Regions from separate parts of the Nocardioides sp. Soil796 genome, predicted to be linked through region 1. Evidence: riboswitches for the same ligand, from Rfam matches in the RefSeq annotation. Region 1 holds a riboswitch; the other holds the start of a gene.

Region 1 (5,391 bases):
GGTGCGTTGTGGGCCACCAGCACGCAGCCGGCGGCGAACTCGAGGAACGCAGGCAGCGCGGACTCGATCGGGGGAGCGTCGGCGACCATCGAGTTGGTGATGCCGGTCAGCACGGCGATGAAGGGCGGGATGGTGTCGTGGGGGTTCACCAGGGTCTGGAACTCGCCGAGGATCTCGCCGCCGCGCACCTTGACCGCGCCGATCTCGGTGATCATCGAACCCGCCGCCGCCGAACCCCCGGTGGTCTCGAGGTCGACCACGCAGAACGTGATGTCGCGGAGGGGTCGGCCGAGCTCGTCGAAACTGCGTTGCACCTCCCATCGGGAAGGCGCACCCTGAACCGCATTGCTCATGTCCCCGACGCTAGATGTGGGCACCGACAATCCCGGCAGGGCGCGCCCCATAGGCTGGGGATGTTCGTCAAGCAACCCTGAAGGAGCCCCCGTGACCGCACAGATTCCCGACACGACCAACCGTTGGCGGTGTGGTGGGTGCGGCAACCTGACGCGCTTCGACGTGACCCGCACCCGCCGTACGGCGGAGTACTGGCACTTCGACCTGTCCGGGGAGCCGGTCGTCGAGAGCACCGAGGTGAAGGCCGAGACCGTCGAGTCGGTGTCCTGCCGCTGGTGCGGTCGCGACGACGCGATCGAGCTGATCGACCGCAACGAGGCGGCCGTGTCCGAGGACCCGGCCAAGGACTGACCCATGGCGACGGACGCAGCGGAGCGGACCGGCGGGCAGATGCCCGAGCCGGTGCGCGCCCGCGTGCTCTCCCTCGCCGCCGACGCCCTGCCGAAGGTGAGCGAGCTGCCGGCCTCCCTGCGCAAGGTCGCGTCCTTCGCCCCCAACCGCCGGGCCCGGCTCGGCGGCACCCAGATCGCGGCGGCCCTCGAGACCGACGACGACTTCCGCGGCCACCTCTCCACCCAGGTCGCGGCCACCCAGCCCGACCTCGCGGAGGCGATCGGCGACGGTGTCGCCCCCGAGGCGGCTGACCCGGTGGAGCTGGCGGCGTTCCTGTGGCTCCTGCGTCCGGAGGGGTGGGAGGCTTCGTACGCCGACGCGTGTGCGCGCACCGTCACCGGTGAGGCCACCGTCGACACTGCCCAGCTCGAGCGGCTCCAGACGAAGGTCGACCAGGCCGAGGGGCGCATCAAGCAGCTCAAGGCCGAGCACAAGGACCAGGTCGCCGAGCTCAAGACCGAGAACGCGTCCCTGCGTCGCAAGCTGGGGGAGGCCCGGGCCTCCGGACGCTCGACCAGCGCCGATGCCGAGAAGGCGATCGTGCTGGCCGAGGAGGTGCGACTCAAGGCGGAGGCCGGCCTGGCCAGTGCCGAGTCCGAGTCCCGACGCCTGCGCGCCCAGGTCGAAGAGCTCCAGGCCACGTTGTCGGCCGCCCGCCGCGAGGTGCGCACCGACAAGGACGCCGCCACCCTCCGTGCCCGGGTCCTGCTCGACACCTTGCTCGATGCCGGCCAGGGACTGCGCCGCGAGCTGGCCCTGCCGACCGTCACCGGCTCTCCGGCGGACGCCGTCGAGGCCGACCTCGCGCTCGCCGGCACGCGTACGCCGAGCGCGGCCGGCTCGCTGGGCCCGTCCAGCCCGGCGCTTCTCGAACAGTTCCTCGCCATGCCCCGGGCGCGGCTGATCATCGACGGCTACAACGTCAGCAAGACGGCCTGGCCCGACTCGACGCTCGAGGCCCAGCGGATCCGCCTCCTCAACGGGCTCGCGCCGTTGATCGCGCGCACCGGGGTCGACACCACCGTCGTGTTCGACGCGGCAGCGCAGTCCTCGCGCGGCCCGGTCAACGCGCCCCGCGGCGTCAAGGTGCTCTTCAGTCCCGAGGGCGTCATCGCCGACGACGTCATCCGCGACCTCGTCGCGGCCGAGCCCCAGGGACGGGTCGTGGTGGTCGTCTCCTCCGACCGGGAGATCGCCGGCGACGTACGCCGGTCCGGTGCCAAGCCGATGGCCTCGTCGGCGCTCGTGGCCCTCCTCGCCCGCTGAGCCCCGAGACCGCCCCGCGGTCGGGCCGACCGGCCCGCTGCCCGGTGTGTGGTCCGGCGGTCCCGGACCGTTGTCGGTGGTCCCTGCCAGAGTGCGTCACAGCCGGGAACTTCCCCTCCCGGACCGATGAGAGACGAGGACACCCATGACCTTGCGAATCGACTGTGACAGCTGCGAAGTCCGCGGCCTGGCCTGCCACGACTGTGTGGTGACCGTGCTGCTCGGGCCGCCGCCCGAGCTGGCGTTCGACGACGACGAGCAGCGGGCCCTCGACGTACTCGCCGACTCGGGCCTGGTGCCGCCGCTGCGCATGGTGACGCCGCTGGCCGGTCCTGAGGTCGAGTCCGCCTGAGCCCGCCTCCCGCCCGGCCTGCCCCGGCCGAGCCGACAGCTCCCACGCTGCCTCGCGTGGGGCTGGTGTGACGCATGACACGTCACGGCGCGCCGCCGTGGCATGAAACACCCCGCGACATCCGCTCCGAGGGTTTGCCGCGGAGTGCAACCACGTCTAATCTTGCTGCTTCAGGTGCCCGTACCAGTTGGTCAAACAGGACCGGCTCGGGTGCCACGCCGAATTCGATGCCGAGGACGGGGAAGTCCGAGGCGGAGAAACCGGGGACCCACGTATCCCTGGGGTGAATCACACGCAAGGCGGAGCGATCCGTGGAGCGTGTGTAGGGCTTCTTTGTGCCCGAACCCGTCAGCTCACCCGGTAGGCGTCGACAAAGAGGGAGTACGTCCGCTACATGCACCACGGACGGAAGCGCATTCTTGCTGGCCTGGCCAGCAGCGCCATTGCAGTCATCGGCATCACCGCCATCCCCGCAGCGCCGGGCAACGCCGAGCCTGACATCGACGATGTCAAGGCCCGCGTCGACAAGCTCTACCACCAGGCAGAGCAGGCCTCCGAGCGCTCCAACGACGCAAAGCTCAAGCTCGACGACCTCGAGGCCGACCTCGCCGCCCTGAAGGCCGACGAGAAGAAGCAGCAGGCCAAGGTCGACTCGATGACCAGCACGGTCAGCGACGCCGTGGCCGCGCAGTACGAAGGCCAGGACATCTCGACGACCGGCCAGTTGGTGCTCTCCAACAGCCCCGACGCGTTCCTCTCCGACCTCAACACGGTCTCGAGCTACAACGACGTGCAGGCCGACACGGTCGCGGACTACACCCGTGAGACCGACTCCCTGGAGATCCGCCGCGAGGCGACCCAGGAGCGCGCCGACGAGCTCGCCGACGCCCAGGCCGACCTCGAGGAGAACAAGGACGAGGCCGACGCCAAGCTCGCCGAGGCCAAGGAGCTGCTCGGCAAGCTCGAGGAGGAGGAGCGGGCCCGGCTCGACACCGAGGCCAGCCGCGGCACCACGCGTCTGCCCGCCAACGTGCCGGCCTCCGGCCGTGCCGCCGCTGCCGTGAACTACGCGATGGCCCAGGTCGGCGACGCCTACGTCTACGGCGCAGCCGGCCCGAGCGCGTTCGACTGCTCCGGCCTGACCATGATGGCGTGGGCGCAGGCCGGCGTCGGCCTGCCGCACTCCTCGAGCGCCCAGATGGGCTCCGGCACCAGCGTCTCCTCGGGCGACCTGCAGCCCGGCGACCTGGTGTTCTACTACAGCCCGGTCAGCCACGTCGGCATGTACATCGGCAACGGCATGATCGTGCACGCGGCCAACCCGGGCAGCGGCGTCACCACCGCCGGCGTCTTCTCCATGCCGTACTCCGGCGCAGTCCGCCCGGGCTGATCGGCACCACCCTGAACGACAGCTCAGCATCGAAGGCCGGTCGCCCACTCTGGTGGGTGGCCGGCCTTTCGCTTGCCCTCGTGGTGGGCGTGCTCGTCTTCTGGCTCCGCCAGGACGACGACGCCGAGACGCCGCGGGTCCTGGACTCACCGTCGGCCCGCCAGGACCTCGCCGCCGCGGCGCTGGCGGACCTGCAGACGGCGGTCGGCGCGCGTGACAGGGCGCGACTCCACCCTGACGCCGGCGAGCTGGCCGAGACCGCGGTCGACAACGCCGAGGAGCTCCGGGTCGCCGGCTTCACCGCCCGCTACGTCGACGAGGATGCCGCTCTCACCGCCACACTCCCGGACGGACAGTGGGCCGCCGCGGTGGACACCACCTGGCGGTTCGCCGGCTACGACCCGCGTGAGGCCCACGCCGAGGTCACGTTCGTCTTCGCGCGCGAGGGCGATCACGCGGTGCTTGTCGACGTCGGTGGCGGCGGTCGCCGTACGCCCCTGTGGCTTGCCACCGCGCTCAACGTCAGCCGCACTCCGCAGGCGCTCGTGATGGCAGCGGGGGACCAGCCCGTCAACCGGTTCGCGCGGCAGGCCCGGGTGGCGGTGCGGGCGGTCGGGAAGGTCCTCCCGCCGTGGCGACAGAAGCTCGTGATGGTGGTGCCGGAGTCCGACGAGCAACTCGACGAGGTGCTGGCCGCCGACCCGGGGGAGTACGCCGAGATCGCCGCGGTGACCACCACGGTGGACGGGTCGCTCTCTCCGTCGGCGCCGGTGCACGTCTTCGTGAACCCGGAGGTCTTCTCGGGGCTACGACGCAACGGCGCCCAGGTGGTCACCACCCACGAGCTCGTGCACGTGGCCACGGGCGCCGCGACCGCGTCGAACACGCCGCTGTGGCTGCTCGAGGGCTTCGCCGACTACGTGGCGCTGCGCGACGTCACCCTGCCCCTGTCAGTCACCGCGGGCCAGGTCCTGGCGCAGGTACGCCGGGACGGGGCACCCCGGCACCTGCCGGCGGGCAACGAGTTCGACACGCACACCACCCACCTCGGAGCGTCGTACGAGGCCGCGTGGCTGGCCTGTCGGCTGCTGGCGCAGACTGGTTCCGAGCAGGACCTGCTGAGGCTGTACGACGAGGTGTCGGACGGCGCACCGGTGGGTGCTGCACTCCAGCAGGTCTACGGATTCGGCGAGAAGGAACTGGTGCAACGGTGGCGCAGGGAGCTCGAGAGACTGGCACGGTGATCGCGGGGGAGCAGCGGACCAGCCTCGTGACCCGTCGGCAACTGTGGGTGCTGACCGTGGGCGGAGCGTTGCTCTTCGTGCTGGTCGCGGCCGTGCTCGTGCCGTGGCAGCCGGTCCCGGGAGGCGCTCCCGATCCCGTTCCGGCCACCGACGTGCTCACGAGGGCACAGCTGGAGCGCGGTGAGGAGTTCGCGCGCCTGTCGCGCATCCTGAGCTGGTCGTCGCTCGCCGTCTCGCTCGTGGTCTCGTGCGTGCTCGGCTTCACCCGGCTCGGCACCCGGCTCCTGGGCCGTCGGTCCTGGCCGTGGCCGGTCACGGTCGTCGGGCTCACCGCTGCCGTGCTCGTCATCGGACGGCTGGCGACGCTGCCCTTCGCGGTGGCCCTGCGCGAC
Region 2 (5,391 bases), on a different contig from region 1:
GGGTCCATGCCCCCAATGTAGACAAGCCGAAATGAAGACAGGCCCCGGGCCGACGCGGGGAAGGAGGGAGATGCGGAAGGGAGGTCCGCGGGTGCGTCGACACCGGGGTCTGTCTGTCAGGGGGCGGCCGTCAGGCCGCGAGCGCCGCCCTGATCCGGTCCAGGAAACGGACGTTCCCGGGAGTCGGGTCGGGTTCGGGCAGCTGGTAGCCGTCGCGGGCGGCGGCCTCGATCGCGGCACCCACGCGGGCGCCGTGCTCGTCCACCTCCAGGGCGGAGACGCGTCCGGCCATCACGGCGAGGAGCTGACGCTCCTTGGCGGCGGCCTTGGCCATCGCCTGCGACATCGCCGTGTCGACCGGCTCGGAGCGGTAGTGGTCCTGGATCTCGCGGATCCCGGGCAGTTCGTCGGCCGTGGCACGCCAGGCGGCGATCACGGCTGCCTCGAGGTCCATCGGCTGGTTGGATAGCTCGCGCTCGATCTTGCCGCTCAGGCGGCTCGACCAGCGGAGCTGGAGTGCGCCCAGCAGGTCGAGCTCGTCACGGAAGGTCTCGGCAACGCCCGGCAGGTCCATCGGGAGGACACCGTCGCGGCGCACACGTACTTCGTCGAACACACGGTGGAGGACGTCCCCACGGTGGTGAAAGGCTTCCCAGGTCATGGTCAAGCTCCTTTCGTTTTCACGTACCGGCGGTACGTACCAAGAGTATGTAACCGACCTTCGGCACGCAAACCGACCACGCCGTGACCTCGGCCACAGGGTCCCGGTCGCGCCGCCCTATGCTGAGCAGATGAGCAAGTCCGCAGCGAAGCGTCTGATCCCGAGCCTCCCGACCCTTCCGGACCTGCCCGGCGCCACCCGGCGCCAGCAGTACTCCTCCAGCACCAAGCGGGCCCTGGTCGAGGCGGCCAGCGAGCTGTTCACCGAGCACGGGTACGGCGGCACGTCCCTGGACGCCATCGTGGCCGAGGCCAAGGTCACCAAGGGCGCGCTCTACCACCACTACAGCGGAAAGCAGGCGGTCTTCGAGGCGGTCTTCGAGCGCATCGAGGCGGAGGCCGCGGCCAGCATCTCCAAGGCGGTCAAGGGCGTGAAGGACCCGTGGGAGAAGGCCGCGGAGGGCCTGCGCGCGTTCCTCTCGGTGGTCCAGGACCCGACGTACCGCCGGGTGGTGATCCAGGAGGGACCCGCCATCCTGGGCTACGAGCGCTTCCGCGAGCAGGAGGAGCGCTCGTCGTTCGCGATCGTGCTCGACGTGGTCAACAACGTGCTCTCGGCAGGCCCCTGGGACCTCGAGCAGCCGATGATCGACACCTTCAGCCGCATCTTCTTCGGCGCCCTGAGCAGCGCCGGCGAAGGCGTCGCGGCCGCCGAGGACCCCGAGGAGGCCAGTGCCCGGGTCGAGGCCGCGATCGGGTTCATGCTGATGGGCCTGCGCTCCCTGGTCGACCAGGGCGTCGAGTTCGTCGACCCGGTCACCGGAAGCAGCAGCGCCCTGGCGGAGTGACCCCCGAAGGGGCCGCTCGACCAGGGCGCCGAAAGGCTGTGCCTACTTGAAGGTGACGTTGCCACCATCGGTCGGGACCAGCTCGATCCAGACGTGACCGGCGGGAATCTTCAGGTCGCCCGCCTTCGTCTTCAGGGTCAGCGCGCTCTCGGCCTTGTTCTTGCTCCACGTGCCGCGCACGGCCTTGCCCTTGTGGAACACGACCGCCTCGCCCTTGCCGTGGAACTTGGTCTCGGGCACGAAGTTGCCTGCCGGGTCGGTGTAGCCGGCGTCGCCGACCTGCACCTTGAGCACGAGCACGGTGTCGGCCAGGAACTCGTCACCGTCGGCGGCGTTGGTGTTCTGGTTGTGGTACTTGCCGCCCTCGAACGCCCAGTTCGTGGTGTGGCCGGCGGAGAACGACGCGGCGACCGACGTGGCGGGCTGACCCTTGGGCAGGTCCTTCTCCTCGCCCCACGGCAGGTAGTCGTCGGGCCGCTTCTCCTCGCCCTTCGACCCTTCCTTGGCGAGCTTGGCCAGGTCGACGAACAGGTTGTACGGCGCGGAGCGCCCGGAGTCGCGGTAGAAACCGGTGGCACCCTCCTGGTGGAACTTGATGCCCGCCTGGGTGATCCGGCTGATGGTGACACCGGCCGCACCGCTGGTCACCATCTCGCCGTCGACCGGCGACACGATGCCGATGTCGGAGGCACGCATCGAGCGCACCGGGCCGACGTTGTCGGGGACCTTGGAGTAGAAGAACGACGCCAGGCGCGTGCTGCCGCCCTCGACCAGCTCCTCCACGACCATGTCGGCCGAACCGAGCCCGATCTGGGGCGCACTGCTGCCGGTGTTGTCGATCTTGACGACGTAGACCGGGTGCTTCTTGCTCGAGGACGCGTCACCCGAGACCTTCTCGCCGGTGAGCGGCCAGGTGCTCTCGAGGACCTCGGCATTGGCGGTGCCCTTCGGATCCTTGGCGTCCTTGTCGTCCTTGTCATCTCCTCCGCAGGCGGTGAGCGTGAGGCTCAGCGCCAGGGCGGCAGCAAGGCCGGTAGTCAGGGAGGGGTGGACACGGCGCACGAAATTCTCCGATCGTCTACAACATTGATTCAGTTTCAAAGTGTGAGGGCGCGGCTCCCGGATTCCGGGGAGGCGCGCCCTCGTGGAACTCAGGTGTCCCTGATCACCGGCCACGCAGGGTGCCGGCGTAGAACGAGGTGGTCCACGCGAGCTCGCGACGGACCCGGGTGCCGCTTCGCGGTGCGCTCAGGATGATGACCTTGCCGTCCTTGCGCCCCACGAAGACCGCAGCATGGTAGACCCGGCCACCGTCGTGGAAGAACACGAAGTCGCCGCGGCGCAGGTACCGCTTGGCGATGTGGCGGACGAAGGCGTACTGCGCGCTCGACGTACGCGGCATGCCCGCGAAGCCGGCCTTGCGGTAGCTGTAGTAGAGCAGCCCGGAGCAGTCGAACGCCCCTGGCCCGGCGGCGCCGTAGCGGTAGGGGTCGCCGATCTGGTTGGTGGCGACGTTGTAGCCGATCTGCACGCGCTCGGCGCGGGTCAGTGACGCTGCCTCGGCGCTCGGAGCGTCGGCCATGGTGCCGGCCACCAGCATCGACAGGGTCATCAGCGGCAGCACCAGGAGTGCGCGCAGTCGGGCGGTCGTGCGCGGTCTGCGCACGCTGAAGAGGGCAGGCATGGAGGGTTTCCTTTCCCACGCCTGTGAGGTGAGCTGTCGGGTTGGGACTGGAAAGTGTCCTGCCATCGCATGATGACTTCACCCCGAGCGGGACGGCCTCTCGACCGACCTCGCGTGGAACCTGTGGGTCCCCCACTCCTGCCCCTGTTTCCGGGTCACGGGACGCTCCCTGAACGGGGCAGGACTCGGCGTTGTCCGGGAGCGGTGTGTGAAGTTGTGCGCCTTGAGGGTAAGCGCCACCGCCCCCGGAAGTCCCCGAAATGTGACAAACCCCCAAGTCAGCCCAGTTTGGCGCCGCCGTCGACGTACAGCGTCTGGCCGGTGATGTACGACGCCTCGTCGCTGGCCAGGAACGCGGCCGCGGCGGCGATGTCCTCGGGGAACCCGACCCGGCGCACCGGGTTCTGCTCGGCAGCGGCGGCCCGGAAGTCCTCGACGCTCATCTTGACCCGCGCGGCGGTGGCGTCGGTCATCTCGGTGGCGATGAAGCCGGGGGCGATGGCGTTGGCGTTGATGCCGAACGGGCCGAGCTCGATGCCCAAGGTGCGGGTGAAGCCCTGCACGCCCATCTTGGCCGCCGAGTAGTTCGCCTGGCCCCTGTTGCCGAGCGCGGAGACGCTCGAGAGGTTCACGATCTTGCCGTACTTCTGCTCCACGAAGTGCTTCTGCGCGGCCTTGGTCATCAGGAACGCACCCTTGAGGTGGACGCCCATGACCAGGTCCCAGTCCTGCTCGGTCATCTTGAACAGCAGGTTGTCACGGGTGATGCCGGCATTGTTGACCAGGATGTGGATGCCGCCGAGCTCGGTGACGACCCGCTCGACCGCTGCCTCGACGGACTCGGCGTTGCTGACGTCGGCACCGATGCCGACGGACTTCACGCCCTCGCCGAGCTTGCCGGCCGCCTCGCTCGCGGCGGCCTCGTCGAGGTCGATGATGGCGACCGCGGCGCCCTCTGCGGCGAACCGCTTCGCGGTGGCGAATCCGATGCCGCGTGCGGCCCCGGTGACCACTGCCACCCGTCCGTCAAACCGACCCATGCCCACTCCTGTGACTAGTCAATGCGTGATGCCCGACCGGCCGGAACTGGCGGTCGAGGTTGCCGGGACCACCTTAGGACAGGGCCTCGCGCAGCCTCTCGGCGTACTCCCCCGGCTCGTCGTCGGCGTACTTCGTGCGCGGCCAGAAGAAGCCGCGCAGGCCGTCACCCTTGGTGCGGGGTACGACGTGGAGGTGCAGGTGCGGCACGGACTGCGAGACCACGTTGTTGATCGCGACGAAACTGCCCTGGGCACCGAGTCCTTCGACGACCGCGGTGGCCAGCCGCTGTCCGGCCTCGAGGAACGGGGCGCGCAACCGGGCCGGCAGGTCGGGCAGGGTCACGACGTGCTCCTTCGGCACCAGCAGCATGTGGCCCTTGAACACCGGCCGCTGGTCGAGGAAGGCGAGCAGGTCGCTGGTCTCGAGCACGACCTCGGCAGGGGTCTCCCCCGCCACGATCGCGCAGAAGACGCAGCTCACCGCCTGCGGCCCACGCCGCCCTCGAGCAGGCCGAGGACGATCAGCGCCACCACGCAGGCGGCGACGAAGCCCCACACGTCGAGGTGGTTCCAGTCCTCGCCCCGCAGGACGTTGGCGCCGACTCCGCCGACGACGGCACCCGCGACACCCACCGGAACGGTCAGCATGACCTGGGGGTCACGGATGCCACCGGCCAACGTGCGGGCGAGCACTCCGAGGATGAGCCCAGCAAGCAGGAACGCGATCATGGCAGGAATCTAGTGCCACAAAAGCCTCAAATCAGTGACATTCGCCCACACAACGCGGAGCAATCCGGCCCGACGAGGAGTAGGCGTCGAAGTGCTGGGTGTCGTCATTGCCGTAGGTCCAGCGCAGGTTGTGGCGGCGCATGAGCTGGACGACGGGGTGGGTCGAGCTGCGCCACGAGACCCGCGGGTGCGGGTGGTACTGCCACCACGAGTTCGGCACCAGCCCGGTGCGCGAACGGTAGGGGTTTTCCCAGGTGTTGACGTCGACGGCGGTGCCGTAGGAGTGCGGGGAGCGCACCCCCGGGTTGTTGACCACGCTGCGGCAGTTGAACGCCGAGGTGTTGCCGGCCGCCATGGACTTGTGGTCGTCGCCGCCACGCACGGCGTCACTCCAGCCGAACCGGTCCACGCGGTACATCGCCCGGATCGG

The links. Region 1 has a riboswitch for cyclic di-AMP ahead of ASH02_RS09030 (C40 family peptidase). Riboswitches for the same ligand answer to the same signal wherever they lie in the genome.
Region 2: it holds a riboswitch for cyclic di-AMP, as region 1 does, so the genes downstream of both, ASH02_RS05730 (C40 family peptidase) here and ASH02_RS09030 (C40 family peptidase) in region 1, are expected to answer to the same signal.

The regions. Positions count from the first base shown of each region.
Region 1 covers NZ_LMSQ01000017.1:412,653-418,043, forward strand. The annotation lists gene ASH02_RS09010 (DEDD exonuclease domain-containing protein) at 1-353, opposite strand, end outside; gene ASH02_RS09015 (hypothetical protein) at 445-705, shown strand; gene ASH02_RS09020 (NYN domain-containing protein) at 709-2,013, shown strand; gene ASH02_RS09025 (hypothetical protein) at 2,159-2,365, shown strand; cyclic di-AMP (ydaO/yuaA leader) riboswitch at 2,572-2,748, shown strand; gene ASH02_RS09030 (C40 family peptidase) at 2,760-3,755, shown strand; gene ASH02_RS09035 (hypothetical protein) at 3,812-4,999, shown strand; gene ASH02_RS09040 (M48 family metallopeptidase) at 4,996-5,391, shown strand, end outside.
Region 2 covers NZ_LMSQ01000015.1:35,758-41,148, forward strand. The annotation lists gene ASH02_RS05710 (YqgE/AlgH family protein) at 1-8, opposite strand, end outside; gene ASH02_RS05715 (hypothetical protein) at 131-661, opposite strand; gene ASH02_RS05720 (TetR/AcrR family transcriptional regulator) at 792-1,508, shown strand; gene ASH02_RS05725 (DUF3048 domain-containing protein) at 1,551-2,570, opposite strand; gene ASH02_RS05730 (C40 family peptidase) at 2,674-3,192, opposite strand; cyclic di-AMP (ydaO/yuaA leader) riboswitch at 3,196-3,365, opposite strand; gene ASH02_RS05735 (SDR family NAD(P)-dependent oxidoreductase) at 3,471-4,232, opposite strand; gene ASH02_RS05740 (HIT family protein) at 4,306-4,713, opposite strand; gene ASH02_RS05745 (hypothetical protein) at 4,710-4,961, opposite strand; gene ASH02_RS05750 (M15 family metallopeptidase) at 4,993-5,391, opposite strand, start outside.